4 regions of the Rhodospirillum centenum SW genome follow, and region 1 is predicted to be linked to each of the others. Evidence: riboswitches for the same ligand, from Rfam matches in the RefSeq annotation. Region 1 holds a riboswitch; each other region holds the start of a gene.
What was found. A riboswitch is a leader RNA that binds a small molecule or an ion and turns the genes downstream of it on or off. The one in region 1 is predicted to bind cobalamin.
Positions count from the first base shown of each region.

Region 2: another riboswitch for cobalamin. It lies ahead of RC1_RS18515 (TonB-dependent receptor plug domain-containing protein); the one in region 1 lies ahead of RC1_RS01500 (cobyric acid synthase).
Region 3: another riboswitch for cobalamin. It lies ahead of metE (5-methyltetrahydropteroyltriglutamate--homocysteine S-methyltransferase); the one in region 1 lies ahead of RC1_RS01500 (cobyric acid synthase).
Region 4: another riboswitch for cobalamin. It lies ahead of RC1_RS03145 (TonB-dependent receptor plug domain-containing protein); the one in region 1 lies ahead of RC1_RS01500 (cobyric acid synthase).

Region 1 is NC_011420.2:330,222-337,704, reverse strand. It holds gene RC1_RS01520 (aminotransferase class V-fold PLP-dependent enzyme) at 1-675, shown strand, start outside; gene RC1_RS01515 (cob(I)yrinic acid a,c-diamide adenosyltransferase) at 731-1,288, opposite strand; gene RC1_RS01510 (bifunctional adenosylcobinamide kinase/adenosylcobinamide-phosphate guanylyltransferase) at 1,389-1,907, opposite strand; gene cbiB (adenosylcobinamide-phosphate synthase CbiB) at 1,935-2,846, opposite strand; gene RC1_RS01500 (cobyric acid synthase) at 2,895-4,481, opposite strand; cobalamin riboswitch at 4,596-4,809, opposite strand; cobalamin riboswitch at 4,922-5,131, shown strand; gene RC1_RS01495 (ribonucleoside triphosphate reductase) at 5,222-7,249, shown strand; gene nrdD (anaerobic ribonucleoside-triphosphate reductase) at 7,318-7,483, shown strand, end outside.
Region 2 is NC_011420.2:4,044,616-4,052,098, forward strand. It holds gene RC1_RS18505 (sulfate/molybdate ABC transporter ATP-binding protein) at 1-592, shown strand, start outside; gene RC1_RS18510 (hypothetical protein) at 742-1,062, shown strand; cobalamin riboswitch at 1,189-1,384, shown strand; gene RC1_RS18515 (TonB-dependent receptor plug domain-containing protein) at 1,583-3,472, shown strand; gene RC1_RS18520 (ABC transporter substrate-binding protein) at 3,475-4,359, shown strand; gene RC1_RS18525 (FecCD family ABC transporter permease) at 4,356-5,396, shown strand; gene RC1_RS18530 (ABC transporter ATP-binding protein) at 5,393-6,199, shown strand; gene cobD (threonine-phosphate decarboxylase CobD) at 6,333-7,352, shown strand; gene RC1_RS21910 (hypothetical protein) at 7,433-7,483, shown strand, end outside.
Region 3 is NC_011420.2:2,936,008-2,943,490, forward strand. It holds gene RC1_RS13645 (hypothetical protein) at 1-965, shown strand, start outside; cobalamin riboswitch at 1,146-1,351, shown strand; partial or broken gene metE (5-methyltetrahydropteroyltriglutamate--homocysteine S-methyltransferase) at 1,517-3,127, shown strand; gene RC1_RS22650 (hypothetical protein) at 3,228-3,815, shown strand; gene RC1_RS13655 (hypothetical protein) at 3,921-4,124, opposite strand; gene dnaK (molecular chaperone DnaK) at 4,696-6,618, shown strand; gene dnaJ (molecular chaperone DnaJ) at 6,730-7,483, shown strand, end outside.
Region 4 is NC_011420.2:715,331-722,813, reverse strand. It holds gene fliG (flagellar motor switch protein FliG) at 1-293, shown strand, start outside; gene RC1_RS03175 (hypothetical protein) at 312-1,085, opposite strand; gene RC1_RS03170 (hypothetical protein) at 1,177-1,605, opposite strand; gene phoU (phosphate signaling complex protein PhoU) at 1,734-2,468, opposite strand; gene RC1_RS03160 (pentapeptide repeat-containing protein) at 2,588-3,889, shown strand; gene RC1_RS03155 (AAA family ATPase) at 3,925-4,503, opposite strand; cobalamin riboswitch at 4,612-4,841, shown strand; gene RC1_RS03145 (TonB-dependent receptor plug domain-containing protein) at 5,077-7,068, shown strand; gene RC1_RS03140 (ABC transporter substrate-binding protein) at 7,068-7,483, shown strand, end outside.

The DNA of each region.
Region 1 (7,483 bases):
ACCCATCTCAGCCACCGCACCGGGCTGGTGCTGCCGGTGGCGGAGATCGTGGCCATGGCGCGGGCGCGCGGCGTGGACGTGATCGTGGACGCCGCGCACTCGCTGGGTCAGGTGCCGTTCGACGCGGCCGGGCTCGGCGCCGACTTCGTCGGCTACAACCTGCACAAATGGATCGGTGCCCCGCTCGGCGTCGGGGTCATGTACATCCGGCGCGACCGGCTGGACGCCATCGAGCCCCACATGGGCGAGCCGGAGGGGGCGCAGGGCATCCGCGCCCGCATCCACACCGGCACCACGGATTTCGCCACGCTGCTGGCCGTGCCGGCGGCGATCGACTTCCAGCAGCGGATCGGCACGCCTGCCATCGCCGCGCGGCTGCGCCATCTGCGCGACCTCTGGGCGGAGACGCTGCGTGGCCATCCCGGCATCGAGATCCTGACGCCGGAGGACCCGCGGCTCACGGCCGGCATCACCTCGTTCCGTCTCGCGGGCAAGGCATCGGCCGAGGAGAACGCGGCCGTCGCTGGGCAGTTGCTGGAGCGCTTCGGCATCTTCACCGTCCACCGCACGGGCGTGGCGAAGGGGGCCTGCGTGCGGGTGACGCCGGCCCTCTTCACCCGTGAGGAGGACATCCGGAAACTGACGGCGGCGCTCCGGCTGCTCGCCGGCGGCTGAGGCCGGCGGGCAGCGCGGGGCGGGCAAGCGCGGGGGCCCGGCGGCGCGGGCGGGGTCAGCGGACCCCGCGCGGCGCCCAGAGATCGTCCTTGGCGCCGTTCTCGTTCAGCGTCCGGGCCAGGATGAACAGGTAGTCGGACAGCCGGTTCATGTAGCGCAGCACCTCGGGATTGACCTCTTCCGCGCGGGCCAGGGCCACGACCCGGCGCTCGGCCCGGCGGGTCACGGTGCGGGTCAGATGGGCGAAGGCGGCGGCGCGGGTGCCGCCGGCCAGGACGAAGTTCGCCAGACGCGGCAGCCCCTCGTTCATCTCCCCCAGTTCCGCCTCGATCCGCTCCAGACCGCTGCCGTCGATGCGCAGGGCGGCTCCGGCCTCGCCCGGCATGTGCAGGTCGGCGCAGATGTTGTAGAGGTCGATCTGGATGGCGCGCAGCCGCGCATCCACTGCGGCGTTGTCCTCCAGCATGGAGCGCAGCACGCCGATCATGGCGCCGACCTCGTCCACCGAGCCGTAGGCCTCCACGCGGTCGGAGCATTTCGGCACGCGCACGCCGCGGCCGAGGGAAGTTTCGCCGCCGTCGCCGGTGCGCGTCACCACTTTGGTCTTGCTCATCGTTCTCTCCCTTTCCGGTCTCTCTCGGGTGTCGCCGCGGGACGGCGGGCCGCGGCACCCGGCGGGCGCAGCGGCGGGGACGGTGCGGCGGTCCGCCCCCTCATTTAAGGCGCACCGGGCATCCGGCCACCATCAGCCAGGCCTCGTCGGCCGCCGCGGCAGTGCGCTGGCCCAGCCAGCCCACCAGATCGCGGAAGCGGCGCAGCTCGGCTTCCATCGGCACCGGACTCCAGCCGATCTCGTCACCGACGATGACCGTGGGCCACGGGGCGGCGCGCAGATGCTCCAGGACCGCGCTCCACTCGGTCAGGATCGTGCTGTCGTCACGGTCGAAGCGCATGGCGGCCCAGATCACGATGCTGTCCAGGATCAGTCCGGACGGCGGCGGATCGAGCGCGTCCAGCGCGGCCGTCAGGTCGTCCGGCGCCTCCAGCGTGCGCCAGCCCTCCGGCCGTTCCTCCTGGTGCCGGCGCACGCGCGCGAGCATCTCCGCATCGGCGGGATCGACGCGGTAGGTGGCGGCGAAGACCACGTTCCCGCCCCAGCCGCGGGCGATCTCCACGGCGCGGGCGCTCTTGCCGCTGCGCACCGGGCCGGTCAGGAAAGTCACCGTTCCCATGGCATCGCCTCCGTTCCGGTCTGCACGTCAGACATGGATGATCACCTCCGCCATGGCCACCTGCACCACGGCGGCCAGCAGGGCGAGGCCCAGACCCGCCCGCCGGGCGCGCTCCAGGGCGCGGGGCAGGTCCTCCGGGCCGGGGGCGGTCCCCCCTTCGTTGAGGACATAGTGGCCCGGCTTGCCCAGGCGCAGCCCCAGGGCCATCGCCATGGCCGCCATCGGCCAGCCGCTGTTGGGCGAAGCGGTGCGCCGGGCCTCCGCCGCCAGGACCGTCCGCCGGTCGCGGCGCAGCGCATCCGCACCCAGCAGCGCCAGCGCCGTCAGCCGCGCCGGGATCAGGTTCAGCAGGTCGTCGGCGCGGGCGGCGACCTTGCCCGCCCATTCCCAGCGACCGCGGTAACCCCACATGGCATCCGCCGTATTGGCGAACCGGTAGAGCGCGGCTCCGGGCAGACCGGCCACCAGGAACCAGAACAGCGGCGCCACCAGGGAGTCCGACAGGTTCTCCGCCAGGGATTCGATGGCAGCCTCGCGCACCTGCTCCGGTTCCAGCTCCGCGGTGTCGCGGCTGACCAGAGAGCCCAGACGGGCGCGGCCGGCCGCCAGACCCTCGCGCAGGGCCGTCTCCGTGGCGGCGACCTCCGACAGGAGCAGGGTCAGGGCGAACATCGGCTTCAGCAGGAACGCCAGCAGCACCAGTTCCAGCCAGGCCGGCAGGTCGGAGACGAGCCACGTCGCTGCCCCCGCCCCCGCCACCGTGGCCGCCGCTCCGACGGCCCAGGCGACGGCGCCGGCCGGCAGTGCCAGCCAGGGCGGCAGATCGGGCAGCCGGCGGCCAGCGTGCTCCAGGTACTGGCCCATCCAGATCACCGGATGCAGCCGCGCCGGCGGCTCGCCCAGGAAGCGGTCGATCAGCAGGGCCAGCAGGATGGTCATGGCCGGGCGCTGCCGCGGAGGGGAAGGGCGTGCGTCACCGGGGGGCCGTCACCGCGCCAGGGCCAGCAGCGCGTCGAGGTCCAGATTGGCCTCCACATGGTCGGCCAGGGCCTCCAGGGCCGCCTCGGTCCGTGCCTCGAAATCGAGCGCCGAGGCCTGCGCCCCCACCCGCTCCAGCCAGGCGGAGCGGAACCCGTCCGACCCGAACAGGCCGTGAATGTAGCTGCCCGTCACCCGCCCGTCGGCGGATACCGCCCCTTCGGCCCGCGGGGCCGAGCCGTCGCCCGCATCCAGCATCATCCAGGGCCGCTCCAGGCCCGGCCCGGTCGTGCGGCCCATGTGCATCTCATAGCCGGTGACGCGGCGGCCGCTGTTGCGGTCCAGCCTGTCGATCTCGACCAGCCGCTTGTCGCCGCCGATCTCCGTCTCGATGTCCAGCAGGCCCAGGCCCGGCGTCTCGCCGGCCGGTCCCTCGATCCCGGCGGGATCGCGCACCACCCGGCCCAGCATCTGGAACCCGGCGCACAGGCCGACGACCCGGCCGCCGTGGCGGACATGGGCCAGGATGTCCACGTCCCAGCCCTGCTGCCGCAGCACGTCCAGGTCGGCGCGGGTGGTCTTGGAGCCGGGCAGCACCACCACGTCCGTATCGGCGGGGATCGGATGACCCGGGGATACCCAGCGCAGGTCCACGCCCGGCTCGGCCGCCAGCGGGTCCAGATCGTCGAAGTTGGCGACGCGGGACAGCCGCGGCACCGCCACCTTCAGGCCGCTGCCCACGCCGGTGGCCGGCCGCTCCAGCGCCAGCGAATCCTCCGCCGGCAGGCGGTCGGCCTCCTCGAACCAGCGGACCACGCCCAGGAAGGGCCAGTTGGTCATCGCCGTGATCGTGCCGCAGGCCGGCTCGAACAGGGAGAAGTCGCCGCGGAACTTGTTGACGATGTAGCCGACGACGCGGGCCCGGTCGGCCTCGTCCAGCAGGGCGTGGGTGCCGACCAGGGCGGCCATGGTGCCGCCACGGTCCAAATCGCCCAGCACGACGACCGGCAGGCCCAGCCGCTCCGCCAGATGCATGTTCGTGATGTCCGAGGCGCGGAGATAGATCTCCGCCCCGCTGCCGGCGCCTTCCACGATCACCAGATCCGCCTCCGCGGCCAGCCGCTCGAAGCTGTCCATGATCGGCGGCATCAGGCCCTTGCGCATCCGGTGATAGGTGCGCGCCGGGCAGTTGCCCAGCACCCGGCCGCGCAGCACCACCTGCGAGCCGATGTTCGTCTGCGGCTTCAGCAGTACCGGGTTCATGTGGATGGACGGCGCCACCTTGCAGGCGCGGGCCTGGAGCGCCTGGGCGCGGCCGATCTCGCCGCGTGCCGGCGTGCCGTCCGCTTCCGGCGGGGCGTCGGCGTCGGGCACCACGGCGGCGTTGTTGCTCATGTTCTGCGCCTTGAACGGGCGCACCACCAGACCGCGGCGGGTGAAGGCGCGACAGAGCCCGGCCACCAGCATGCTCTTGCCGACATCGGAACTGGTGCCCTGGATCATCAGCGCGCGGGCGCGGCGCGGAGCGTCCGTGCTGCGCGGCGTGTAGATGATCGGGGCGAGGCCGTCGCCGGGCGTCGTCGCGGAATCGGACATGGACTGGAAGCCCCTTCAGACGTGAAGGGCATGGGCATGGGGAAGACCGTGACGTCCCGTCATCCCCACCGGGGCGGCCGGATCGCGGTCGTTCCGCCGGGACACCCCGCCCGTGGACCATGATGCGTCGCGGCAGGTCTCCTGGCTCGCGGGTCGTCGCCTCGGCCCGGCCTTCCCGGAACCCTTGCGGGTCCAGTGGCGCGAACGGGAGAGGCTCACCGCCGACAGTTGCGGGGGCAGCTCCGGCCTTGCCGCGGACGGCGCACCGGATTCCCTCTTAGCTTCCGCACCCGGGAGGAGCGGAAGAACCGTGACGGCTGAGCTTTAGGAGACGGCCATCCCCCTGTCAACGCCCGCCTGCACGGCTGTGGACGGACCGCATGGCGATCCGTCATGCCCCTCCTGCGCCGCCGGAGCTTGACTTAAGCAGAACCTGCATTTACGGTATTTAGCGTTACGGTCCTCCGGACAACACAATATGTAGTTATCCGGGGGCTAAGAGGGAAGCCGGTGCAATTCCGGCGCTGCCCCCGCAACTGTCAGCGGCGAGCTGCCGACCTTTCATGTCACTGGTGCCGACCGGCACCGGGAAGACCGGACGGTGGCGCGGACCCGCAAGCCAGGAGACCTGCCGTAACCCAGTCTACCATCTTCGGACGGGGTGATCCGAAGGGAACCCGCCGGCGCCGCGCCGGGCGGTTCCCGACCCCTGTCCGCGTGCCGGAAGGGGAAAGACCCGCATGCCCGTTCATGCCCTTGCCACGCTGCCGAAGTCCGTGATCAAGCGTAGCGGTGAAGTGTCCGCCTTCAACGGCGACAAGATCCGCTCCGCCATCGAGCGCGCCGGCAAGGCGACCGGCGAGTTCGACGGGGCCGAGGCGCATCTCCTGGCGATCCAGGCGATCAAGGTGATCGGCCATCGCTTCCATACCGACGCGCCGCACATCGAGCAGATCCAGGACGTGGTCGAACAGGTCCTGATCTCCGCCAACCATTTCGCCACGGCCCGCGCCTACATCGTCTACCGCGAGCAGCGCGCCCGTCTGCGGCGCGACCGCAAGACGGTGGTGGATGTCGAGACCTCGATCAACGAGTACCTGAACCGGGCCGACTGGCGCGTCAACGCCAATGCCAACCAGGGCTATTCGCTGGGTGGCCTGATCCTGAACATCTCCGGCAAGGTGGTGGCGAACTACTGGCTGTCGCACGTCTACCCGGCGGAGGTGGGCCGCGCCCACCGCGAGGGCGACATCCACATCCATGACCTGGACATGCTGGCAGGCTACTGCGCCGGCTGGTCCCTGCGCACCCTGCTGACGGAAGGGCTGAACGGCGTGCCCGGCAAGGTCGAGGCGGCGCCGCCGAAGCACCTGTCCAGCGCCGTCGGCCAGATCGTCAACTTCCTGGGCACCTTGCAGAACGAATGGGCCGGCGCGCAGGCGTTCAGTTCCTTCGACACCTATCTCGCCCCCTTCATCCGCAAGGACAACCTGCCCTACGAGCAGGTGCTCCAGTGCATCCAGGAGCTTGTCTACAATCTCAACGTGCCCTCCCGCTGGGGCACGCAGACCCCCTTCACGAACCTGACCTTCGACTGGACCTGCCCGGAGGACCTGCGCGACCAGGTGCCGGTGATCGGCGGCGAGGAGATGGACTTCACCTACGGCGAGCTTCAGGCCGAGATGGACCTGATCAACCGCGCCTACATGGAGGTGATGACCCGGGGCGACAGCAAGGGGCGGGTCTTCACCTTCCCGATCCCGACCTACAACATCACGCCCGACTTCCCCTGGCAGAGCGAGAACGCCGACCGGCTGTTCGAGATGACGGCCAAGTACGGGCTTCCCTATTTCCAGAACTTCGTCAATTCCGAGCTGAAGCCGAACATGGTCCGCTCCATGTGCTGCCGGCTCCAGCTCGATCTCAGCGAGCTGCTGAAGCGCGGCAACGGCCTGTTCGGCAGCGCCGAGCAGACCGGCTCGCTGGGCGTGGTGACGGTCAACTGCGCGCGCCTGGGCTATCTGCACAAGGGCGACGAGGCGGCCCTGTTCCGCGCCCTGGACGAGATGCTGGACGTCAGCCGCACCAGCCTGGAGATCAAGCGCAAGGTGATCCAGCACCACATGGACAACGGGCTGTTCCCGTACACCAAGCGCTACCTGGGCACGCTGCGGAACCATTTCTCGACGCTGGGCGTGAACGGCATCAACGAGATGATCCGCAACTTCACGGACGATGCCGAGGACGTGACGACCGAGCGGGGCTACGCCTTCGCCGTCCGCTTCCTGGACCATGTGCGCGCCCGCATCGTGCAGTTCCAGGAAGAGACGGGCAACATGTACAACCTGGAGGCCACCCCGGCGGAGGGCACGACCTACCGTTTCGCCAAGGAGGACCAGAAGCGCTTCCCCGGCATCCTCCAGGCCGGCACGGCGGACCAGCCCTACTACACCAATTCCAGCCAGCTTCCCGTCGGCTTCACGGACGATCCGTTCGAGGCGCTGGAGCGGCAGGAGGAGTTGCAGCGCAAGTACACCGGCGGCACCGTCCTGCACCTCTACATGGGCGAGCGGGTGTCCTCGGCCGACGCCTGCCGCAAGCTGGTGCGGCGCGCGCTGGAGAATTTCCGCCTGCCCTACATCACCGTGACGCCCACCTTCTCGATCTGCCCCAAGCACGGCTATATCGAGGGCGAGCACGCCTTCTGCCCCAAGTGCGACGCCGAGCTGATCGCCCGCAAGCGGCAGACCTGCGCCGCGGCCGAGTGAGCGCCGCGGCACCGCATCGCCGGAACACCGGCCCGATCCCCCGACCCCCGGACAAGAGGACCCGACCCATGAGCTGCATGACCGAGACCGCCGAGATCGTCCTGAAGGACGAGGAGCGCCAGCCCTGCGAGATCTGGACCCGCGTGATGGGCTATCACCGCCCGGTCTCCTCCTTCAATTTCGGCAAGAAGGGCGAGTTCGCCGAACGCCGCTACTTCGCCGAGGCGAAGGCGG
Region 2 (7,483 bases), 640 kb from region 1:
CACGGAACCGCGCGTGCTGCTGCTGGACGAACCGTTCGGGGCGCTGGACGCCAAGGTGCGCAAGGAGCTGCGGCGCTGGCTGCGGGAGATCCACAAGGGCATGGGCGTCATCACCGTGTTCGTGACCCACGACCAGGAGGAGGCGCTGGAACTGGCCGACCGTGTCGCCATCCTGCATCGGGGGCGGCTGGAGCAGGTGGGCACCCCGGCGGAGATCTACGACCGGCCGGCCACGGCCTTCGTCTGCGATTTCCTGGGCGGCGGCACCCGGCTCGCCTGCACCATCCAGGGCGACCATGCGGAGATCGCGGGGCTGTCGCTGGCCCTGCCGGCCGGTGCCTGGACCCGTGGTCCCGGGATCGCCTTCGTCCGGCCGCATGATGTGGAGGTGCTGCCCGCCGCCGGTCCGGGCAGCCTGTCCGCCCGGGTCCGGGCGGTGCAGCCGGTCGGCCCGGAGCTGCGGCTCGACCTCGACCTGGACGGACAGGTCATGGAGGCCCTGCTGGACCGCCGCACGGCCGATGCGGGGGCGCTGACCCCCGGGGCCGCGGTGGGCGTCAGGCTGCGCCATGTCAACATCTTCCCGGCCTGAGGGATGGCGCCGTTTCCGTCAGGCTGTCGCCTGACCCTGGCGCACGACCGTCGGGCCGAGAGGTGCGAATCAGACGGCAGACACCGCGTTAGCGTCATGTTAACGTAGTTACGCCTCACTTGGGGAGTAACGCGCTCGGAGGCTGTGCGGTGCGTGTCATCATCATAGGATCACAGGCAGAGGATCTGGCGGCGGCCCGGGCGCAGTGCCAGAGCGGTCGGCTTGCCGTCGTCGGCACCGGCGGCTGGCAGGATGCGGTCCGTCTGTTCGATGCCACCCAGCCATCGGCGGTGGTGCTCGCCTCCGCCCCCTTATCCCCCGAAGCCGCCGGGGCGATCTGGTCCTTGCGCGCCCGCGATCCCTTCGTCGCCATCGTGCCGCCGCATGCGGCCTCCGCCATGCCCGGTCACGTCGCACCCGCCGCGCCCGCGGCAGGCGGTCCGTTCCCGATGGGCGGTCTTCCGGGCTGATCCGCCGCCGGCCGGTCGCCGGGTCCTGGGGGCGCGCGCTGGGGCATATCGGGTTATGCGTGTCGCCGCTGCCACAGGTTTCGGAACACCGCCGCTCATCCCTTGTGCCGCGGTTCCGACTAGGCTAACCCTCAGCCCGCCGAAGGTGCCCCGGAAGGGGTGAAAAGGGAACGCGGTGCGGGTCGCAAGGCCCCAGGCCGCGGCTGCCCCCGCAACTGTGAGCGGCGAGCGCTCGCCCATTCATGGCCACTGGGAAACTGGGAAGGCCGGGCGAGCGTCGTGACCCGCAAGCCAGGAGACCTGCCTTCGGAAACGCGTCGCACGGCCGTTGGGCGGGGTGTCCTGGCGGGGCGGATTTCCGTTTCGTGCCGGCGCTTCGGAAGGAGCGTGCCCGTGTCGCTGCCATGCCTGCCATGGCGGTGCCGGACCGGCCTGTCATCCCCCCGACGCGGCAGGTCCGCCGCGCCGGCTGTCGGGCCCTGCTTCCGATTTCGCATCCTTGTGGAACGGAGCCAGAGAAGTGCCCAAGTCCTCCCTGTCGTCCCGTCGCCGTCACGCGCTGTTCGCCGGCCTGACCGCCGCCTCCTGCCTCGGTCTGGCGGTGCAGGCCCAGGCCCAGAGCGCAGGGCGCGATCCCCTGGTCGATGAGATCGTCGTCACCGCGACCCGCACCCCGACCCGGATCGACCGCGTCGGCAGCAGCATCAGCGTCGTCACCGCGGCGGACATCGCGCGCAGCCAGCAGTCGCAGGTCCTGGACGTGCTGAAGCGCGTCCCTGGCATCAGCATCTCGCGCAGCGGCGGCGTCGGCGCCACCTCCAACGTCCGGATCCGCGGCTCCGAGACCAGCATGGTCAAGGTGCTGGTGGACGGGGTGGAGATGAACGACAGCTCCGGCGCGAGCCGCGATTTCGACTTCAATGCCCTGCTGAGCGACGACATCGAGCGGATCGAGGTGCTGCGCGGGCCGCAGAGCGCGCTCTACGGCAACGACGCCATGGCCGGCGTCATCAACATCATCACCCGTCAGGGCGACGGCCCGCTGACCGTCCGCGGACTGGTCGAGGCCGGTGCCTACGACACCTTCCGGCAGAATCTGTCCCTGTCCGGCCGCTCGGGCGACGTCGATTATTCGCTCTCGGGCAGCAACTACAAGACGGACGGCTTCTCCCGTGTCGGCGCGGGCGACGAGAAGGACGGGTCGGAAATGCGCTCCCTGCGGGGGCGGCTCGGCTGGCGCGCCAGCGAGGCGCTGCGCTTCGACTTCTCTGCCGGCTGGGACTGGCTGGACACCGACTTCGATCCCAGCGCCAGCAGCGACGGTCCCGCCTTCCAGGAGAAGGAGACCCTGTTCGGCCATGCCGGCGCGTTCTTCACGGCGCTGGACGGCCGGCTGGAAACCACCCTGTCGGTCGGCGCCAGCCGGACGGACCGCGACTTCGACGAGCCCCAGGGCTGGTACCGCTATTCGACCTTCGACAGCGACCAGCTCAGCGTTGACCTGATGTCCAGCCTGAAGCTGCGCCGGGCGGATGTCGCCACCGTCGGCCTCGCCTGGGACCGGGAGAAGGCGGAGACCACCACCACCAGCAGCCGGGGCGTCACCACGCCGGGCGTCGATGCGGATGTCGAGACCTGGGGCGTCTTCGGCCAGTATCTCGCGGCCCTGACCGAGGAACTGTCGGTCACCCTGGGCGCCCGCCACGACCATAACGACCAGTTCGGCGGCGACACCACCTGGCGCGCCACGGCGGCCTATGCGCTGTCCCCGGTGGGCACCACGCTGCGCGCCAGCTACGGTACGGCCCGCCGCGCGCCCAGCCTGTACCAGCTCTTCGACCCGACCTACGGCAACCGGCGCCTGGAGACGGAGAAGAGCTGGGGCGCCGATGCCGGGATCGAGCAGGCCCTCTTCGACGGCAAGGTCACCGCGGGCGTGTCCGTGTTCCGCAACAGCTACCGCAACCTGATCGCCTTCACCTCCAGCTACGTGAACATCGGCCGCGCCCGGACCCAGGGCGTGGAGACGACGCTGGCCGTGCAGCCGGTTTCCTGGCTCTCGCTGGATGCGAACTACACCCTGCTGGACACGGAGAACCGGGACAACGGCCGCGACCTGCCGCGGCGGCCGCGCCATTCGTTCAACCTGGGCGCGGACGTGACGGTGACGGACGCGGTCACCCTGGGGGCGGACCTGCGCCATGTCACCTCGCAGCTCGACCGCGCGTCGGCCACCTCGCCGCGGGTGGACGGCTACACGGTCGTGAACCTGCTGGGCCGCTGGGAGCTGACGGACAGCCTGAGCCTGTTCGGCCGGGTCGAGAACCTGTTCGACGAGGACTACCAGGAGGTCCTGAACTACAACACGCCCGGCCGCTCCGCCTATATCGGCATCCAGGCGGCGTTCTGAGCATGGGCCGGCGCGTCGCCGCCGCCCTCCTGCCGCTCGCCCTCGTCCTGTCCTCCGTCGTCCTGTCCGTCGCGGGCCTGCCCGGTCCGGCGGCCGGGGCGACGGACGGGGTGGGGGCGGCGCCCCGCCGTGTCGTCTCGCTCTCGCTCTGCGCCGACCAGTTCGTGCTGGCCGTGGCGGAGCGGGAGCAGATCGCCGGCCTCAGCCGCCTTGCCGCGGACCCGAACCTGACGCCCTTCGCGGCGCAGGCTTCGGGTCTGCACCGGCACGGCGGCACGGCGGAGGAGATCCTGATGCTGAAGCCCGACCTGGTGGTGGACGGCGGTTTCACCCGCGGTCGCACGGTCGCCATGCTGGAGCATCTCGGCGTGCCGGTGCTGCGGCTGCGCGGTGCGGTGACCCTGGCCGGCATCCTGCCCCAGATCGACGCCGTGGCGGCGGCGGTCGGGCAGCCGGAGCGAGGCCGGGCGCTGCGGCGCGCCCTGGAGGCACGGTTGGCCGGGGCGGGCACCGCCCCCGCCCTGGGCACCGCCATGCTGTACCGGCCGGGGGGCGAGGTTCCCGGCTCCCGCGGCATCGTCAACGACATGATGGCCGCGGCCGGCCTGACGAACATCGGCGGGCGTCTCTCCACCCGCCCGAACGGCCGTGTCATGGTGGAACAGCTCGCGCTCGATCCGCCGGACGTTCTGGTGGTGGACAGCCGCCGGCCGGACCGGCCCGGTGTGGGCCAGTCGGTGCTGGACCACCCCGCGCTGCGCCCACTGGCAGGGCGGATGCGGGAGGTGTCCTTCCCCTTGAAGTACTGGCTCTGCGCCGGCCCCGGCTCCATCGACGGGGTGGCCCTGCTGCGTGAGGCCGTCCGCGGCGGGGGAGGGGCGTCATGACCGCCGCCGCTGCCGACCGAGCCCGCCCCCCGGACGCAGCCCGGCCGCGGGGAGACGGGCTCCTGCTGGCCGGGCTTGGGCTGCTGCTGGCCGCCCTGTTCCTGGTGTCCCTGCTGGTCGGTCCGGCCCCGGTCCCGCCCGGACAGATCCTGGCGGGGCTGGCGGGGCGGGGCGATCCCGCCGTGGTGCTGGTGGCGCAGGAGGTGCGCCTGCCGCGCGCCCTGCTGGGGGCGCTGGTGGGGGCCGGTCTGGGCATGGCGGGGGCGGCCCTGCAGGGATTCCTGCGCAACCCGCTGGCCGATCCGGGCCTTGTCGGGGCGTCCGCCTCCGCCTCGTTCGGCGCCGTGCTGGTGCTCTATTTCGGGCTCTCCGCCCAGCTTGCGCTCGCCATGCCGCTGGCCGGGATGGCGGGGGCCGGCTGCGGCATGGCGCTGATCCTCATGCTGGCAGGAAGGCAGGCCAGCGTGCTGTCCCTCATCCTCGCCGGCGTGGCGGTGCAGACCCTCGCCGGGGCGCTGACCTCGCTGGCCCTGAACCTCGCGCCCAACCCGCACGCGGCCCTGGAGATCGCCTTCTGGCTGCTGGGGTCGCTGACCGACCGGACGCGCGACCATGTGCTGCTGGCGGCCCCCTTCCTGCTTGTCGGGATGGCGATGCTGGCGCGGGAGCGGCACAGCCTGGACGCGCTGGGCCTGGGCGAACGCACGGCGGCCAGCCTGGGCGTGGACGTGGCGGCGCTGCGCCGCCGCATCGTGCTGGGCACGGTGCTGGCTGTCGGGCCGGGGGTGGCCGTGACGGGTGCCATCGGCTTCATCGGGCTGGTGGTGCCGCACCTGCTGAGGCCCTTCGTCGGGCACGAGCCGGGGCGCCTGCTGCTGCCCAGTGCCCTGGCCGGCGGTGCCCTGCTGCTGGCGGCCGATATCCTGGTCCGGCTGGTGCCGACCAATGACGAGCTGAAGCTGGGTGTCGTCACCGGCCTGATCGGGGCGCCCTTCTTCCTGCTCCTGCTCAACCGGCTGAGGGCGGAGGTGCGATGACGGGGCTCCGGGCACACGAGCTGGGGATCGACCTGGGCGGCCGGGCCGTGCTGGACGGGGTGTCCGTCGGGCTCCGGCCGGGGGAACTGGTCGGGCTGATCGGCCCCAACGGGGCGGGCAAGACGACCCTGCTGGGGACGCTCGCCGGCCTCTCCCGGCCCGACCGGGGGCAGGTCAGCCTGGACGGCCGTCCCCTGGCCGGGCTGCCGCCGGCGGAGCGGGCGCGGCGGCTGGCCTTCCTCGACCAGCAGGCCGGCAGCCACTGGCCGCTGCGGGTGGAGCGCGTGGTCACGCTGGGCCGCCTGCCCCACGCCGATCCCTGGCGCGGCAGCGGCGGGGCGGACGCGGCTGCCGTCGGGCGGGCGATGGCCCGCTGCGGCGTCACCGGCCTGCGCGACCGCGTGGTGACGACGCTGTCGGGCGGCGAGCGGGCGCGGGTGATGCTGGCCCGCGCCCTGGCGGTGGAGCCCGACTATCTGCTGGCGGACGAGCCGGCGGCGGGGCTCGACCCCTACCACCAGCTCCAGCTCATGGAACTGCTGGCCGGGCTGGCGGCGGAGGGCATGGGGGTGATGGTGGTGCTGCACGAGCTGGCGCTGGCGCTGCGCTTCTGCACCCGCCTCTGCCTCATGGCGGAAGGTGGCGCCATCGTGGCCGACAGCGATCCGGCCACGCTGCTCTCCGGTGGCCGGCTGGAGCAGGTCTACGCCATCGAACTGCTGCGCGGAGTCCGGGAGGGGCAGCCCTACGCGCTCGCCTGGCGGCGGGCGGACGCGGCGGACATGGGGGGCCGCCGGGGCTGAGACGATGCGGCCACGCGCGGTTCTGCCCGCCGGCCCGCGGCCGGGTCTGGACGCCGCCGCGGCGCTGGCTTATGGGCAGTGCTGGCATTCCGCCGGCCGGGGAAGAAGCATGAACGGGGACAGCGGAGACAGCGTGACCGCAGGGCAGGGCCTGCTGCCGCATGGCGGCGACCTGGACACCGCGCGCCGGACCTGGCCGGACGCCCCCGGCCCCTGGATCGACCTGTCCACGGGGATCAACCCCTGGCCCTTCCCGGTCGGGCCGCTGGAGCCGGAGAGCTGGACCCGGCTGCCCGGTGCGGCCGCCCTTGCCGCCCTCCGTCACGCGGCCGCCCGGCGCTACGGCGTTCCGGACGCGGGCCGTGTCGCGGCGGCGCCGGGCACCCAGGCGCTGATCCAGCTTCTGCCACGGCTGCGGCCCCCCGCGCGGGTCGCCATCCAGTCGCCCACCTACAACGAGCATGCCCACTGCTGGGCCGCGGCCGGCCACGAGGTGACGGCCGTTCCCGGCATCGACGCCCTGCCCGACGACACTGAGGTCTGCGTCGTCGTCAACCCGAACAATCCCGACGGCCGCCTGCACCCGCCGCGGCGGGTGCTGGAGCTCGCGGCGGCCCTGGCCCGGCGGGGCGGCTGGCTGGTGGTGGACGAGGCGTTCGCCGACACCTGCCCCGAGGCCAGCGTCGCCCCGGCGGCGGGCATGCCGGGGCTGGTCGTGCTGCGCAGCTTCGGGAAGTTCTACGGGCTGGCGGGTCTGCGGCTGGGGTTCGTCCTGGCGGACACCGCCCTCGTGGCCGCGGTCGAGGCGGCACTCGGCCCCTGGAGCGTCTCCGGCCCGGCGCTGGAGATCGGCCGCCGCGCGCTGGAGGACGATGCCTGGACGGCGGCGACCCGCCTCCGGCTGGAGGCCGCCGCGGCGGCGCTCGACGCCGATCTGGCAGCGGCCGGGCTGACGGTCGTGGGCGGCACGCCGCTGTTCCGGCTGGTGCGGACCCCGGCCGCCCTGGCCCTGTCCGGGGCGCTGGCCGCCGCCGGACTCTGGGTGCGCCGCTTTCCCGACCGGCCGGACCTCCTGCGCTTCGGCCTGCCGCCGGACGATCCGGCGCGGGCCCGGCTGCGGCAGGTCGTCCGCGATCCGGTCTGGCGGGGCTGAGGGCGTCAGGGCAGCGGATCTGCGGCGTGTAAGGGCTGAGGAGTGCCGTCCGGCGCGCTCCACCAACGCCGAGGACCCCCATGGCCAGTTCCATTTCCGGTTACGGGAGCACGTCCCTGCTCCAGCAGGCG
Region 3 (7,483 bases), 1.7 Mb from region 1:
CTGTGGCGTTGCGCGACGGGGTGGTGCGGCTGCGCGTGCCCGCCGACTGGCGGCGCGTGTCGCGGGACGATGGCGGGCTGGCCTACCAGTCGCCGGGCGCGCATCCCGTCGATCTGCTGATCTCGCTCACCACCTACCGCAACCCCTACGGCGTCCGCGCCGAGGAGGCGATCCAGTATCTGGACCGGGAGAACGTGCTGCCGCACGGCATCGCGCCGTCGGAGGACGACGGCGACGACCGGCGCTGGATCGCCTATGCCGTGGCGCAGCCGCCCGACCGCCAGGTCTTCGTCTGGAAGGTGGCCGACTTCCGCCCGCCCGATCATGTGCGGGTGGTGACGGTGCAGCTTCTGGTGCCCGACAGCAGCACGGAGATGGACGGGCTGGCCGAGCTGATCGACCGGCTGGGCGAGGAGGCTGCCCGCATCGAGTTCACCGAACTGCCGGTCCGCGAGCCGGTGGAGCGGGTGACCATGCGCAATGTCGGCCATGGCGATCTGGTCCGTTTCCGCGTGCCCTGGGACTGGAGCGCGGAGAAGGACGGCGAGCTGGCCGTCTTCCACGGCGACGAGGAGGGCACCGGCACCCTGCGGGTGGCGGTCCACGCCTTCAGCTACGCCGACGGCGGGGCCGAGGATGACGGCGACGCCCGCCGCGTGCTGCGCCAGACGGCCGAACAGTTCGCCGACGGCCCCGACGGCCGCGTCGGCGAGGGCAGCGTGGAATGGCTGGACGAGGGCGAGGTGCTGGCCCGTTTCGCCACGGCCGGGGAGGAGGACGGGGAGCCGCTGCGCTTCCACCTCTGGCTGCGCGGGTCCGCCTGCGACGGTCAGACGACGCTGGCCCTGTTCTCCTTCGCCGTGACCGAGAAGGCCCATGGCGGCGTGACGGCGCAGGCCACGCTCGCCATGCTGGAGCGGGAAATCCGCACCGCCATCGTAGGCAGCGGCGCCGCCGAGGAGTGACCGGCGCCGGCCGGACCGGACCCCGGGGCAGAATGTTTCCTGACCGGAATGTTCCCGTACCGGAACGATCCGCGGGCCGGAAGGTCCCGGTGGAACTGCCGCCGCGACAGGCAGGTCGGCGCAAGGACATAACGACATAAAGAACTCTTTATGTGTCGTTGACCGTGACTGGGGGAGCGTCTAGTCTCGTTCCGCCATGGTCTCCAGGCGGCTCTGCGGCCGCGCTGGGGCTAAGAGGGAAGCCGGTGCGAGTCCGGCGCTGCCCCCGCAACTGTCAGCGGCGAGCCGACCGCCCCCATGTGTCACTGGGACCGACCGGTCCTGGGAAGACCGGCGGAAGGCGATGACCCGCGAGCCAGGAGACCTGCCATGGCAGATAACGTCCACGGGCGGGGTGTCCCGGTGTGTCGCCTTGGCAGGCCGCGCCGGACCGTCCCCTGGTGCTGCGGGCCTGTCCTTCGCGTCCGCTATGGCCTTTGCCCCCATCCACAATGGGGTCCATGCCAATGTCGCAACCAATCCTTCCCGGCGCTGCCGTGCCCGTCGCCACGATGGGCGTGCCGCGCATCGGGCCGCGCCGCGAGCTGAAGTCGGCCCTGGAATCCTACTGGGCCGGCCGGACCGGCCCCGCCGACCTGCTCGCCACGGCCCGGACCCTGCGGGCCGCAAGCTGGCGCCGGCAGCAGGCGCTGGGGATCACCCACATTCCCAGCAACGACTTCTCCCTCTACGACCACGTCCTCGACACCTCCGTCATGGTCGGTGCGGTTCCCGCCCTTTATGGCTGGACCTGCGGACCGGTGCCCCTGGAGACCTGCTTCGCCATGGCGCGCGGGTCGCAGGGGCGCAGCGGCTGCGGTTGCGCCCCTGCCGCCGGGGATGGCCTGCCGGCGCAGGAGATGACGAAGTGGTTCGACACCAACTACCATTTCATGGTGCCCGAGTTCGAACCGGGTCAGCGCTTCCGGCTCGCCTCCACCAAGCCGGTGGATGAGTTCCTGGAGGCGAAGGCGCTGGGCATCCTGACCCGCCCCGTCCTGGTCGGCCCGGTGACCTACCTGCTGCTGGGCAAGTCCAAGGATGCGGACCTGGAGCCGCTGTCGCTGCTGGATGGCCTGCTGCCGGTCTATGCCGAGGTGCTGCGGCGCCTGGAGGCGGCGGGGGCCGACTGGGTGCAGATGGACGAACCCTGCCTCGCGCTCGACCTCGACGACGGGGCGCGGCAGGCGCTGCGCCGCGCCTATGCCGCGCTGTCCGCGGCGGCGCCCGGTCTGAAGCTGCTGGTCGCCGGCTATTTCGGGCCGCTGGGCGATAATCTGGAGACCGCCCTGGCGCTGCCCGTCGCCGGCCTGCACCTCGACCTCGTGCGCGGCGGGGCCGACCTGGAGCGTGCGCTGGAACGCTTGCCGGACGGGCTGGCCCTGTCGCTGGGCGTCATCGACGGCCGCAATGTCTGGCGGGCCGATCTGCCGGCCATCCTGGACCGGATCGGGCCGGTGGCGGAACGGCTGGGGCCGGGCCGGGTGCTGCTGGCGCCGAGCTGCTCGCTGCTGCATGTCCCGGTGGACAGCGAGGGCGAGACGGGCCTCGATGACGAACTGCGCGGCTGGCTGGCCTTCGCCGTGCAGAAGATGGCGGAGCTGGCCACGCTCGGCCGGGCCCTGACGGAGGGGCGGGGGGCCGTGGCGGACGTGCTGGACGCGGCGGCACGGACCGTCGCCTCGCGCCGTGCCTCGCCGCGCATCCACGACGCGGCCGTGGCCGCGCGGCTGGCGGCGGTGACGCCGGAGATGGCCCGGCGCCTGCCCTATGCCGAGCGCCGGCCGCTCCAGGCCGCCCGGCTGGGGCTGCCGCGCTTCCCGACGACCACCATCGGTTCCTTCCCGCAGACCGATGCCGTGCGCAAGGCCCGCGCCGCCCACATCAAGGGCACCCTGTCCGATCCGGACTACCTGTCCTTCCTGCGGCACGAGACGGAGGCCGCCATCCGCTGGCAGGAGGAGGTGGACATCGACGTGCTGGTCCATGGCGAGTTCGAACGCAACGACATGGTCCAGTATTTTGGCGAACAGCTCGCCGGCTACGCCTTCACCCGCAACGGCTGGGTACAGTCCTACGGCTCGCGCTGCGTGCGGCCTCCGATCATCTTCGGTGACGTGTCGCGCCCGGCGCCGATGACGGTGGACTGGGCCGGCTACGCCCAGTCGCTGACGGACCGGGCCGGTGAAGGGGATGCTGACGGGGCCGGTGACCAATGCTGCAATGGGTCCTTTCGTGCGCGACGACCTGCCCCGCGCCGCCGTCTGCCGTCAGATCGCCCTGGCCCTGCGCGACGAGGTGGTCGATCTGGAACGGGCCGGCATCCGGGCCGTGCAGATCGACGAGCCGGCCATCCGCGAGGGCCTGCCCCTGCGCCGCGCCGACTGGGCCGCCTATCTCGACTGGGCGGTGGAGTGCTTCCGGCTGTCGGCCTCGGGCGTGCGGCCGGAGACGCAGATCCACACCCACATGTGCTATTCGGAGTTCAACGACATCATCGAGGCGATCGGCGCGATGGATGCGGACGTGATCTCCATCGAGACGTCGCGCTCGAAGATGGAGCTGCTCGACGCCTTCACCGGCTACCGCTATCCGAACGAGATCGGACCCGGCGTCTATGACATCCACTCCCCGCGCGTGCCGGGCGTGGATGAGATGGTCGCGCTGCTTGTCAAGGCGCGGGAACGGCTGAAGCCGGACCAGATCTGGGTCAATCCGGACTGCGGGCTGAAGACCCGCCGGTGGGAGGAGGTGAAGCCGGCCCTGGTGGCCATGGTGGCGGCGGCGAAGGCCCTGCGCGCCATGCCCTGACGGCAGGACGGTCCGGGGCGGTGGTGCGGGGGCTCCCGGACCGCTGCCCCGCGCCACCGCTGCCCCGCGCCACTCCCCCGCCGCCCCTGCCCCCGGCAGGTCCCCTCAGCAGTGGCCCATCGGGCGCTTGTGCAGCAGGTCGCCCGCCAGCTCCACAGGTTCGGCGGCGCGGGCGGCATCCTCCGCCGCCAGGGCGGCGATGCCGATCAGATAGGCCACCTCGTGCAGTTTCCCGCTCTGTGCATCCGCGGCCAGGCTTTCCAGGCAGCGTTTGATGGCCAGGGCCATGTCGCGTCGAGACTCTGTCATCGTTGCTCCACCCCGAAGCTTTTGCTTCCCCCTGAAGCGCACCGGCCGGACGCGCGGCCTGACCCGATGACGATATTCGAAAGCGGATCGATTTGGGAGATATAATGTATCCGGTTTACTTCTAAAGGTCATTCCCCTGAAGAAATTGGGGCTGAACATCCCCAATTGGCCCGGGACGGGGAGGCCGCATTTCTTCTGCGGCCATGGATGGCACCGTGCCATTAATATACCATTAACAAGAGTATTCTGCCGGTCTGTGATGTTCCAGGATCGGCTGCTTGCCCCAGGACGGTATCACCGGCGGCGGGAGCGCGGCCGGGAGCGCGGCCGGGAGCCCGGCCGGGAGGCAGGCTGCGGTGGGGTCGCCGGGGGTGGGCCCCGCGGCTCTTTCTTGCCCCCCATGGCGGCGGTTGCAGCCTTTGCCGCACCTGCCTATATCTGCTGCGTTCGCGGGGGCATTCCCTTCTCCCGCCCGAAGACCAATGTCAGTGAGAACCTGCATGGGGGATCGGTGTGGTGCCGGACAGGCACGGGCCGCAGCCGATCTGCCGGAAACGAGAGGTCGCACATCATGAGCAAAGTCATCGGCATCGATCTTGGCACCACGAATTCCTGCGTGGCCATCATGGAAGGCACGCAGGCCAAGGTGATCGAGAACGCCGAAGGGGCGCGCACCACCCCGTCGATGGTCGCCTTCACCCAGGGCGGCGAGCGGCTGGTCGGCCAGCCGGCCAAGCGCCAGGCGGTGACCAACCCGGAGAACACGTTCTTCGCCATCAAGCGCCTGATCGGACGGCGCTACGACGATCCCCTGACCCAGAAGGACAAGGGGCTGGTCCCCTACCGGATCGTCGGCGGCAAGAACGGCGATGCCTGGGTCGAAAGCCACGGCAAGCAGTACAGCCCCAGCGAGATCAGCGCCTTCATCCTCCAGAAGATGAAGGAGACGGCGGAGAACTATCTCGGTGAGAAGGTGACCCAGGCGGTCATCACCGTCCCGGCCTACTTCAACGACAGCCAGCGCCAGGCCACCAAGGACGCCGGCAAGATCGCCGGCCTGGAAGTGCTGCGCATCATCAACGAGCCGACGGCCGCGGCGCTCGCCTACGGCATGGAGAAGAAGGGCACCGGCACCATCGCGGTCTACGACCTGGGTGGCGGCACCTTCGACATCTCCGTGCTGGAGATCGGCGACGGCGTGTTCGAGGTGAAGTCCACCAACGGCGACACCTTCCTGGGCGGCGAGGACTTCGACGCCAAGATCATCGACTACCTCGCCGAGGAGTTCCAGAAGGAGCAGGGCATCGACCTGCGCAAGGACCGGCTCGCGCTGCAGCGCCTCAAGGAGGCTGCGGAGAAGGCGAAGATCGAGCTGTCCGCGTCCATGCAGACCGAGGTCAACCTGCCCTTCATCACGGCCGACGCCTCCGGGCCGAAGCACCTGAACATCAAGCTGACCCGGTCCAAGCTGGAAGCCCTGGTGGACGATCTGGTCCGCCGCACGATCGAGCCCTGCAAGGCGGCGCTCAAGGACGCCGGCCTGAAGGCCAGCGAGATCGACGAGGTGATCCTGGTCGGCGGCATGACCCGCATGCCCAAGATCATCGAGACGGTGAAGCAGTTCTTCGGGCGCGAGCCGCACCGCGGCGTGAACCCGGACGAGGTGGTCGCCGTCGGCGCCGCCATCCAGGGCGGCGTGCTGAAGGGCGAGGTGAAGGATGTCCTGCTGCTGGACGTCACTCCGCTGTCGCTGGGCATCGAGACGCTGGGCGGCGTCTTCACCCGCCTGATCGACCGCAACACCACGATCCCGACCAAGAAGTCCCAGGTCTTCTCCACCGCCGAGGACAACCAGACGGCGGTGACCATCCGCGTCTTCCAGGGCGAGCGCGAGATGGCGGCCGACAACAAGATGCTCGGCCAGTTCGACCTGATGGGCATTCCGTCCGCCCCGCGCGGCGTGCCGCAGATCGAGGTCACCTTCGACATCGACGCCAACGGCATCGTCAACGTCTCGGCCAAGGACAAGGCCACCGGCAAGGAGCAGACGATCCGCATCCAGGCCTCGGGCGGCCTGTCGGACGCCGACATCGACCGCATGGTCAAGGATGCCGAGGCGCACGCCGCCGAGGACAAGAAGCGGCGTGAGCTGGTCGAGGCGCGGAACCAGGCCGACGGCCTGATCCACACCACCGAGCGCACCCTGTCCGAGAACGGCGACAAGCTGCCGGGGGCGGAGAAGTCCGCCGCCGAGGCCGCCATCGCCGAGCTGCGCACGGCCATGGCCGCCGACGATGTCGCCGACATCAAGGCGAAGACCGACGCCCTGGCCCAGGCCTCCATGAAGCTGGGGGAGGCCCTCTACAAGGCCGGCCAGGAGACGGGCGGTCCGGGCGCCCCCGGCGGCGACTCCGGTGCGTCCGAGGCCGGCGGCGAGAAGGTGGTCGATGCCGACTTCGAGGAGGTCGACGACGACCGCAAGAAGTCCGCGTGATCCGGCCACGGCATCCGATCGCCATGGCGATCGTCCCGCCCGTCCACGGACGGCGGGGCGGTCTGCCATGCGGTGGCATGAGGACGGGATAGGGCGACGGTAAGGGCCACCATGTCGAAGCGGGACTATTACGAGGTGCTGGGCGTCCAGAAGGGCGCCAGCGCCGACGACCTGAAGAAGGCCTATCGCAAGCTGGCCATGCAGTACCACCCTGACCGCAATCAGGGTGACAAGGCCGCCGAGCAGAAGTTCAAGGAGATCAGCGAGGCCTACGACGTCCTGAAGGACGACCAGAAGCGGGCCGCCTACGACCGCTTCGGCCACGCCGCCTTCGAGAACGGCCGCGGCGGTCCCGGCGCCGGGGCCGCGGGCTTCGACTTCAACTTCGGCAGCGGCTTCGCCGACATCTTCGACGAGATGTTCGGGGAGTTCATGGGCCGCGGCCGCGCCGGCCAGACCAGCAACCGCGGCGCCGACCTGCGCTACAATCTGGAAATCACCCTGGAGGACGCCTTCAAGGGCGCCACCACCACGGTGCGCGTGCCCACCTCTGTCGCCTGCGAGAGCTGCAACGGCACCGGGGCCGAGGGCGGCAGCACCCCGATCGCCTGCCCGACCTGCAACGGTCACGGCAAGGTGCGGGCGCAGCAGGGCTTCTTCACCATCGAGCGGACCTGCCCGGCCTGCCACGGCGTCGGCCGGGTGATCAAGGACCCCTGCCGGACCTGCGGCGGCCAGGGCCGCGTGCGCAAGGAAAAGACCCTCTCCGTCAACATCCCGGCGGGGGTGGAGGACGGCACCCGCATCCGCCTTGCCGGGGAGGGCGAGGCCGGCCTGCGCGGCGGGCCGCCGGGCGATCTCTACA
Region 4 (7,483 bases), 390 kb from region 1:
ATTTGAGCAAGCTGGACCCCAGCGGCATCCAGACCCTGCTGCGCAGCGTGGACAAGCAGAAGCTGGCGACGGCGCTGAAGGGCGCGTCGGAGACGCTGAAGGACATGTTCTTCACCAACATGTCCGAACGCGCCGCCAAGATCATGCGCGAGGACATGGCCGCCATGGGGCCGGTGCGCCTGCGCGACGTGGACGAGGCGCAGATGTACATGGTGCAGATCGCCAAGGACATGGCAGCGCGCGGGGAGATCGTCATCGCGTCGGGCAAGGGCGAGGACGAACTGGTCTACTGAGGTCCGGCCCCGTGGCCGTCAGCGGTTCCGCCGCGAGCCGCCCCGCTGGATCACGTAGGGCTCGCCGCCCAGGTCGTAGCCGATGGCGCTGGCCGGCACCTCGTTGAAGGATCGGGCCATGGTCCAGTCGCCGTCGGGCCGGTAGTGCCAGAGGTTGCGGCTCTCCACGTAGTAGACGGCGCTGGTGCGGAAGGTGAAGAAGCCGTCCTGCTCCAGCGAGACGGTCAGCACCATCTCGGTGTCCGCCGCGTCGGGCAGCGCCCGCACGGCGTCCAGCCCCAGCCCGGCCAGCACCGCGGAGATGCCCCAGGGAAACTTGTCCGCGACCCAGGTTCCCACCGCCGCCCCCGATGCCAGCACCGTCAGCGGCCCCGGCACCGTATGCACCGGATCGGAGCCGGGGGAGCGCGGCACGATCAGCACATCCACCCCGACCGAGGTCACGTCGGGCCGCGGATCGAGCGCCACCGGATGGCCCCGGTCCACGAACTCCGTCTGCATGGCGCCCAGGAAGGCATCGGCGAACAGGCTGCCGTCGTTGCGCATCATGTAGACGGCGACCGGACCCTTCTTGCCCGTCTTCTCCTCCAGATAGGCAGAAACTGCCCAGGCGGCGTCGCGGGCCACGATCTGCCAGTGCGCCGCCGAGTTCAGCAGGGGTTGCGGCTCGGCCAGCATGCCCACCGCCACCGGGCGGGTGCCGCAGCCGGCCAGGCCGAGCAGGGCCGCAAGCAGCAGGGAGGGGGCAAGGGCCGTGCGGACGGCGGGGGAGAAGCGGCAGAGGATCGGCATGGCGGGTCCCGGTCGGTGCGTCTGGAACGCTGACAGGACCCAAGCAAGGCGCGTGCCGCAGCGGCGGTACAAGGGCGGGACGGACAGGAAGTCAGCCGGCGACGGCGCCGGGGCCGCGCAGTTGCCCGGCCAGGGCCGACGCCTCGGCGATCCGGGCTGCGGGTAGCGCCAGCAGGCGGGGCGTGATCTCCGCCGATTCCAGCAGACACTGGCGGTCGAAGAGGTCCCGGAGGCGGACATGATCCGTGCGCCAGCCCGGCGCGTCCGCCGCCTGGGCGGTAAGCAGCGCCCCGCAGAGCGCCTCCACCTGCCCTTGCAGAGCCCCGATCTCCGCCGTCGGCGCGTCCGGCAGCAGCGGCGATACCGCGTCGCGCATCATGGCCCCGTGCGCCCGCCAGAGGTCGAGCAGGCGCTCCAACGGGATGCCCCGTTCCTCGGGGCCGTACTGGACGCTGTTGCCGACGAGGGCCAGCAGCTCGCGCCCGGCCCCGTGGTCCGCCTGGATCTGTTCCGCGATCATGCCGGCCCGCTCTCCCGCTTCCTGGTTCCCGGGGGCTGCCATGTGCAGGCAGAGCCCCCGCTGGAACCAACCGTCCCCGTCAGGCGGGGTTCCGGTCCCGCCGGACAGGAACGGGGCGGAGTGGCGGCTCAGCGCGTGGGGCCGTCGCCGAGAATGCCGGGGGAAACGACGGCGAAACTGGTCTCGTCGCCCTTCTGACGCTCCTCCTCCGGCAGGCTGCCGCGGATGCGGAAGCAGACCGCCTCGGCGATGTTGGTCGCGTGGTCGCCGATCCGTTCCAGGTTCTTCGCCGCGAACAGCAGGTGCGTGCAGGCGGTGATCCGCTGCGGCGTCTCCATCATGTAGGTCAGCAGCTCGCGGAACAGGGCCGTGTAGGCCCGGTCCAGATCCTCGTCGCGGTCGCGCACCCGCAGGGCCCCGTCGACGTCGTCGTCCAGATAGGCCTGCACCACGGCGTTCAGCATCTCCCCCGCCGTCTGGCCCAGCGGGCCGAGGGAGCGGGTGAGGCCGATCTCCGGCATCTGCTGCAACGCCAGCGACCGCTTGGCGACATTGGCGGCGAAGTCGCCGATGCGCTCCAGGTTCGATGCCGCCTTGAGCGCCGTGATCACCTCGCGCAGGTCGCAGGCGACCGGCTGGCGGAGTGCCAGCAGGCGGATGGTCTGGGCCTCGACCTTGCGCTCCAGCTCGTCCAGCAGACCGTCCTCGCGCACGACCTTGCCGGCGAGATCGGAATCGCGGGTGACGATGGCCTGCATCGCCTCCCGGAGTTGCTGCTCCGCCTGCCCCCCCATTTCAGCGATATAGCTGTGGAGCTTGCGAAGCTCCTGGTCATAGGCATTGACGATGTGCTGCGACTGCATCCTGGACCTCCCCTCGGGAACCCTGGCCGCGGACATGCCGGCACGGTTCCACATGAGCCAATAATCCGCTAAGAAAACGAATGTCCACCTCTGACTAGCGGCTGCGCCGCGATCAGGCCATGACGCCCCACGAGTTGATCGCCACGCTGGAGAAGCACGAACGCTGGCTGAAGCGGGTGACGGGCGGCGCGCGGGCGATGATGCCGCTGGTGGACCTCCAGGGGCATAACTTCAATGCCGCCAACCTGCAATCGGCCAAGCTGTCGGGGGCCAACCTTTCGGACTGCGACTTCACGCGGGCGAACCTCAGCCAGGCAGACCTTTTCGCGGCGCGGATGACCCGGGCGCTGCTGACCGGCTGCAATCTGACCAAGGCCGATCTGCGCGGGGCACACCTGCGCGGTGCCAAGCTGAAGGGCGCCATCCTGCGCGAGGCGGATTTGCGCGGCGGCGCCCTGCTGGACCGGCGCAGCCCCAGCCAGATGAGCGTGCAGCGGTCCGACCTGTCCGGTGCGGACCTGGACGATGCGCTGCTGTCGAACGCCAATCTGGCCGGCGCCGATCTGGGCGAGTGCAGCATGGTCGGCGCCGACTGCCAGGGCGCGCAGATGTCCGGCTGCAACCTCTCCAACGCCGTGCTGAAATCGACCAACTTTTCCAACAGCGACCTGCGCGGCGCCAACCTCGCCGGGGCGAACCTCGCCGGCGCCTCGCTCCGCGGCGCCAACCTGATGGGCGCGAACCTGACCGGCGCCAGCCTGCGCAACGCCGACCTGCACGGCGCCAACCTGGACGGGGTGAGCCTCGCCAGCGTGGACATGACCGGCGCCAACATCACCCGCTCGCAGGACAACTTCTCGCAGAAGGTCCAGGCCACGCTGTCCGCACATTTCGCCTGGATCAACTCCAACGGGGCGAAGGGCACGCGCGCCACCCTGGACGGGGAGGATCTGTCCCATATCGGGCTGGAGAAGGTGAATCTCAGCGGCGCCAGCCTGAAGCACTGCACCATGGTCGGCGCCAAGCTGCGTGAATCGCTGCTGATCATGACCGATCTGGTCTCGGCCAACCTCCAGAACGCCGATCTCTGCGGCGCCACCCTGGACGGGTCGAACCTCCGCGCCGTCGATCTGACGGGCGCCCGGCTGGACGGGGCGGAGATCGGGTCCGTGGACATAAAGGGACCGGACGGCCGTCCCACCGGCCGGCTGTGGCCGGCGAACCTGTCCGGCGCGAAGCTCGTGAAGGCCAGCCTCGTGCGGGCGAACCTGCGCAACGCGAACCTCTCCGGGGCCGACCTGCGGGGGGCCGACCTCACCGGCGCCAACCTGATCGATGCCAATCTACGCGGCGCCCTGCTGGACGAGGCCGTGCTGACCGGGGCCGCCCTGCCCCTGCCGGACGAGGATGAGGACGACTGACGGGTCGCCTCCGTGACCGGCCCGCCCCTCCCGTATCAGCCGGGGCCGAGTCGTCGCAGCACCCAGTCCAGCCGCGCTTCCGGCGCCATCGCCCGGTCGGGCACGATGACCAGCCGGGCGGGATCGACCCAGCGCCGGCACAGCCCCGCCACCAGTTCCTGGAAATGGAGCTGCATCCAGGGATTGGGAAAGCGCACGCCGTCATCCTCCAGCGGAATGCAGCCCCAGGGCAGCAGCAGCACGGCGCTGTAGTCCGCCATCGCCGCCACCGCACGGGCGAGCAGCGCCTCGGTCGCGGCGGGATCGTCCACCCCGAACCCGTTGGACAGCCAATGGGCGGCGAAATCCAGCGGCGTGCGGTCGGTGACGAAGCCGCCGTCTGCCTGCGCCATCGCCCGCACCAGCGCATCCGCCTGGGCGCGGATCAGGGCGCGGTGCCCCTCGCGCGTCAGGGTGTGGAGATCGAATCCGGCCTCCAGCAGCGGCCGCATCGCCTCCGCCATCACCGGAAGGTCCAGCCGGCCGCCCAACGCCTCCGCCAGTGTCGTCTTGCCGACGCCGGCGCTGCCGGTGATGCCGATGCGGTGGGGGTGGTGGTGCGGGGCGGTATCCATCCGGCGATGCTAGAGCCTTGCGGCCGGGTCGGGAACGGGGCGCTCGCCGTCCCAGGGTTGCCCCCTGCGGCGATGGAGCCGCCTTGTCGGGTCCGGACGTTTTCCCTACAGTGCCGCACATGTGTCGGTCCCCCCGAAGGGGTGAAAAGGGAACGACGGTGCGGCCTGCGCCTGGGTGACCGGGTGGGGCCAACGCCGTGGCTGCCCCCGCAACTGTGATCGGCGAGTTCGCCGCCCCCCGTCCGCACGGACGGGAACAGGCCACTGGGAAACTGGGAAGGCCGGGCGTCGGATGCGGACCCGAGAGCCAGGAGACCTGCCGGCATGAAGCGTCACGCAACCATCGGGCGGGGTGCATCGATGGGACGGTCCTCCGTTTTGCGGTGACGTGCCCGATGGGTTGCCGTGGACGGGGGTGCGCGCATGCGTCCTCTGACGAGTCGTGTCTGCCGCCAGTACCGCGCCGGTCGTTTCCCGGCGGAGGCGGAGCCGTGCCGTGTCCACGGGGACCCAGAGTCCCCAACCGCCCGACCCGCGCCCTGCGCGGTCGCGGCGCCAGCCGGCACGCAAGCGATGCACAAGCGACCCACCGTCTTCCCGCAACCCCGGTTTCCGCTGCCTTTCCTGGCAGCGGCCTTCCTCCTGCCGGCACTCCCCGCGACGGCCGCGGCCGATGACGCTTCCCCGGTGGAGGAGATCGTCGTCACCGCCACCCGGACGCCGACGCCGATCGACCGCATTCCCGCCTCCGTCAGCGTCATCGACCGCGAGGAAATCCGGCGCAACGCCTGGCAGACCCTGCCGGATGCCCTGCGCACCCTGCCCGGTGCCGCCCTGACCCGCAGCGGCGGCCCCGGCGGCAACAGCTCTCTGTTCCTGCGCGGTACGAACAGCGACCATGTCCTGGTGCTGCTGGACGGCCTGCCGGTGAACGATCCGGCCATGACCGCCGGCGCCTTCAACTTCGGCGACGACCTGCTTGAGGGTGTCAGCCGGATCGAGGTGGTGCGCGGCCCCGCCTCCACCCTCTACGGCTCGAACGCCATCGGCGGCGTGATCAACATGATCACCCGTGCCGGCGGCCCCACCGCCGCCACCGCCGAGGTCGATGCCGCTGCCGGCACGGACAAGACCTGGCGCGGCAGCGCCGGCCTCTACGGCACGCTCGACAATCTGGACTACGGCGTCAGCGTCCAGGGCTTCACCACCGACGGCGACAATGCCACGCCCTCGCGGATGGCCGGCAATCTGGGCGAGGATGACGGCTTCGACGCCCTGACCGCCACCGGCAAGGCCGTGGTCCGGCTGGAGAACGGCCGGCTGGAGGCGCTGCTGCGCTGGCGCAGGGCGGAGAGCGACCTCGACAATGTCCCGCAGGACGAGCCGAACTCCACCGGCGAAAGCGACCATCTGGCCTGGCAGCTTGCCGGCGAGCGGCTGTTCTTCGGCGGGGCGCTGAACTCCCGGCTGAGCGTGGGGCAGAGCCGCTACGACCGCACCTACCGCAACGATCCGGACAGCGTCTCCGCCGATTACAGCCGCGACACCTACGACAGTGTGCGGACCCAGGCCGACTGGCAGAACAACCTGACCCTGCCGGCGACGGCGGCGGTGAAGGACGGGGTGCTTGGCTTCGGCGCATCGTTCGTGCGGGACGAGGTGGATTTCGACACCCGCTCCGTCTCCGCCTACGGTCCCTACACCAGCGCCGTGGACGCGGATGCCGACAGCCTTGCCCTCTATGTCCACGCCCAGGCCCGCCTGTTCGACGCGGTGGACGTGACGGCCGGCCTGCGCAACGAGCATCCGGACGATTTCGGCACCACGACGACCTGGCGCCTGGGGGCGGTCGTGCCGCTGCCCTCCCTCGCCACCCGCCTGAAGGCGGCGGCCGGCAGCGCCTTCAAGGCGCCCACCCTGTATGACCGCTTCGGCACGAACAATTACGGCTACCGCGGCAATCCCGACCTGGACCCGGAGAAGAGCGTCGGCTGGGAGGCCGGGTTCGAGACCGACCTGCCGGGGGCGGGGCGCAGCAACCTCGCCACCCTGTCGGTGACCTGGTTCCAGAGCGACATCGACGACCTGATCACCTACCGCTACAACCCGGACTTCACGAGCACGGTCGTCAACGTCAACGAGGCGCACACCAAGGGGGTGGAGACGATCCTCACCCTGCGCCCCGCGGACTGGGCCGAGCTGACGGCGAGCTGGACCTGGACGGATGCCCGCAACGAGCAGACCGACGCGCGCCTGCTGCGCCGGCCGGAGCATGCCCTGGCCTTCACGGCGGCGCTGGAGCCCGTCGCGGGCCTGACCGTGGCCCCGGAAGTCTCCTTCATCGGGCGGCGGCGTGACTACATCTATCCCGACGGGAGCGGCTACGGTGCAGAGGGTACGGCCGGCGGCTACTGGCTGGCGAACCTGTCGCTGACCTGGCAGGCGCGCGAAGACCTCCAGCTCTACGCCCGCGGCAGCAACCTGTTCGACCGGACGATCGAGGACCCCAACGGCTTCGCACAGCCGGACCGGGGCATCCTCGTCGGCCTCCGGGCGACATACTGATGCGGCGGGCCCTGGCAGCCCTCGTGACCCTGCTGGCGGCGTGGCAAGCCCACGCCGCCGACGGTCCGCAGCGGGTGGTGTCGCTCAACCTCTGCACCGACCAGCTTGCGGTCCTGCTGCTGCCGCCGGAGCGGATCGCGGCCCTGTCGCATCTGGCCCGCGATCCCGGCCTGTCCCATGTCGCAGCCGAGGCCAGGGCGCTGCCCGTCGTACAGGGCGTGGCAGAGGAGATCCTGCCGCTGCGGCCGGACATCGTGCTGGCCGGAACCTACACGACCCGCGCCACCGTGGCGCTGCTGCGGGCCCGCGGCATCCCCGTGGTGGAACTGGGGCTGGCCTCCGGCTTCGACGACATCCGGACCCAGACGCGGGAGGTCGCCCGGGCGCTGGGCGTGCCTGAGCGCGGCGAGGCCCT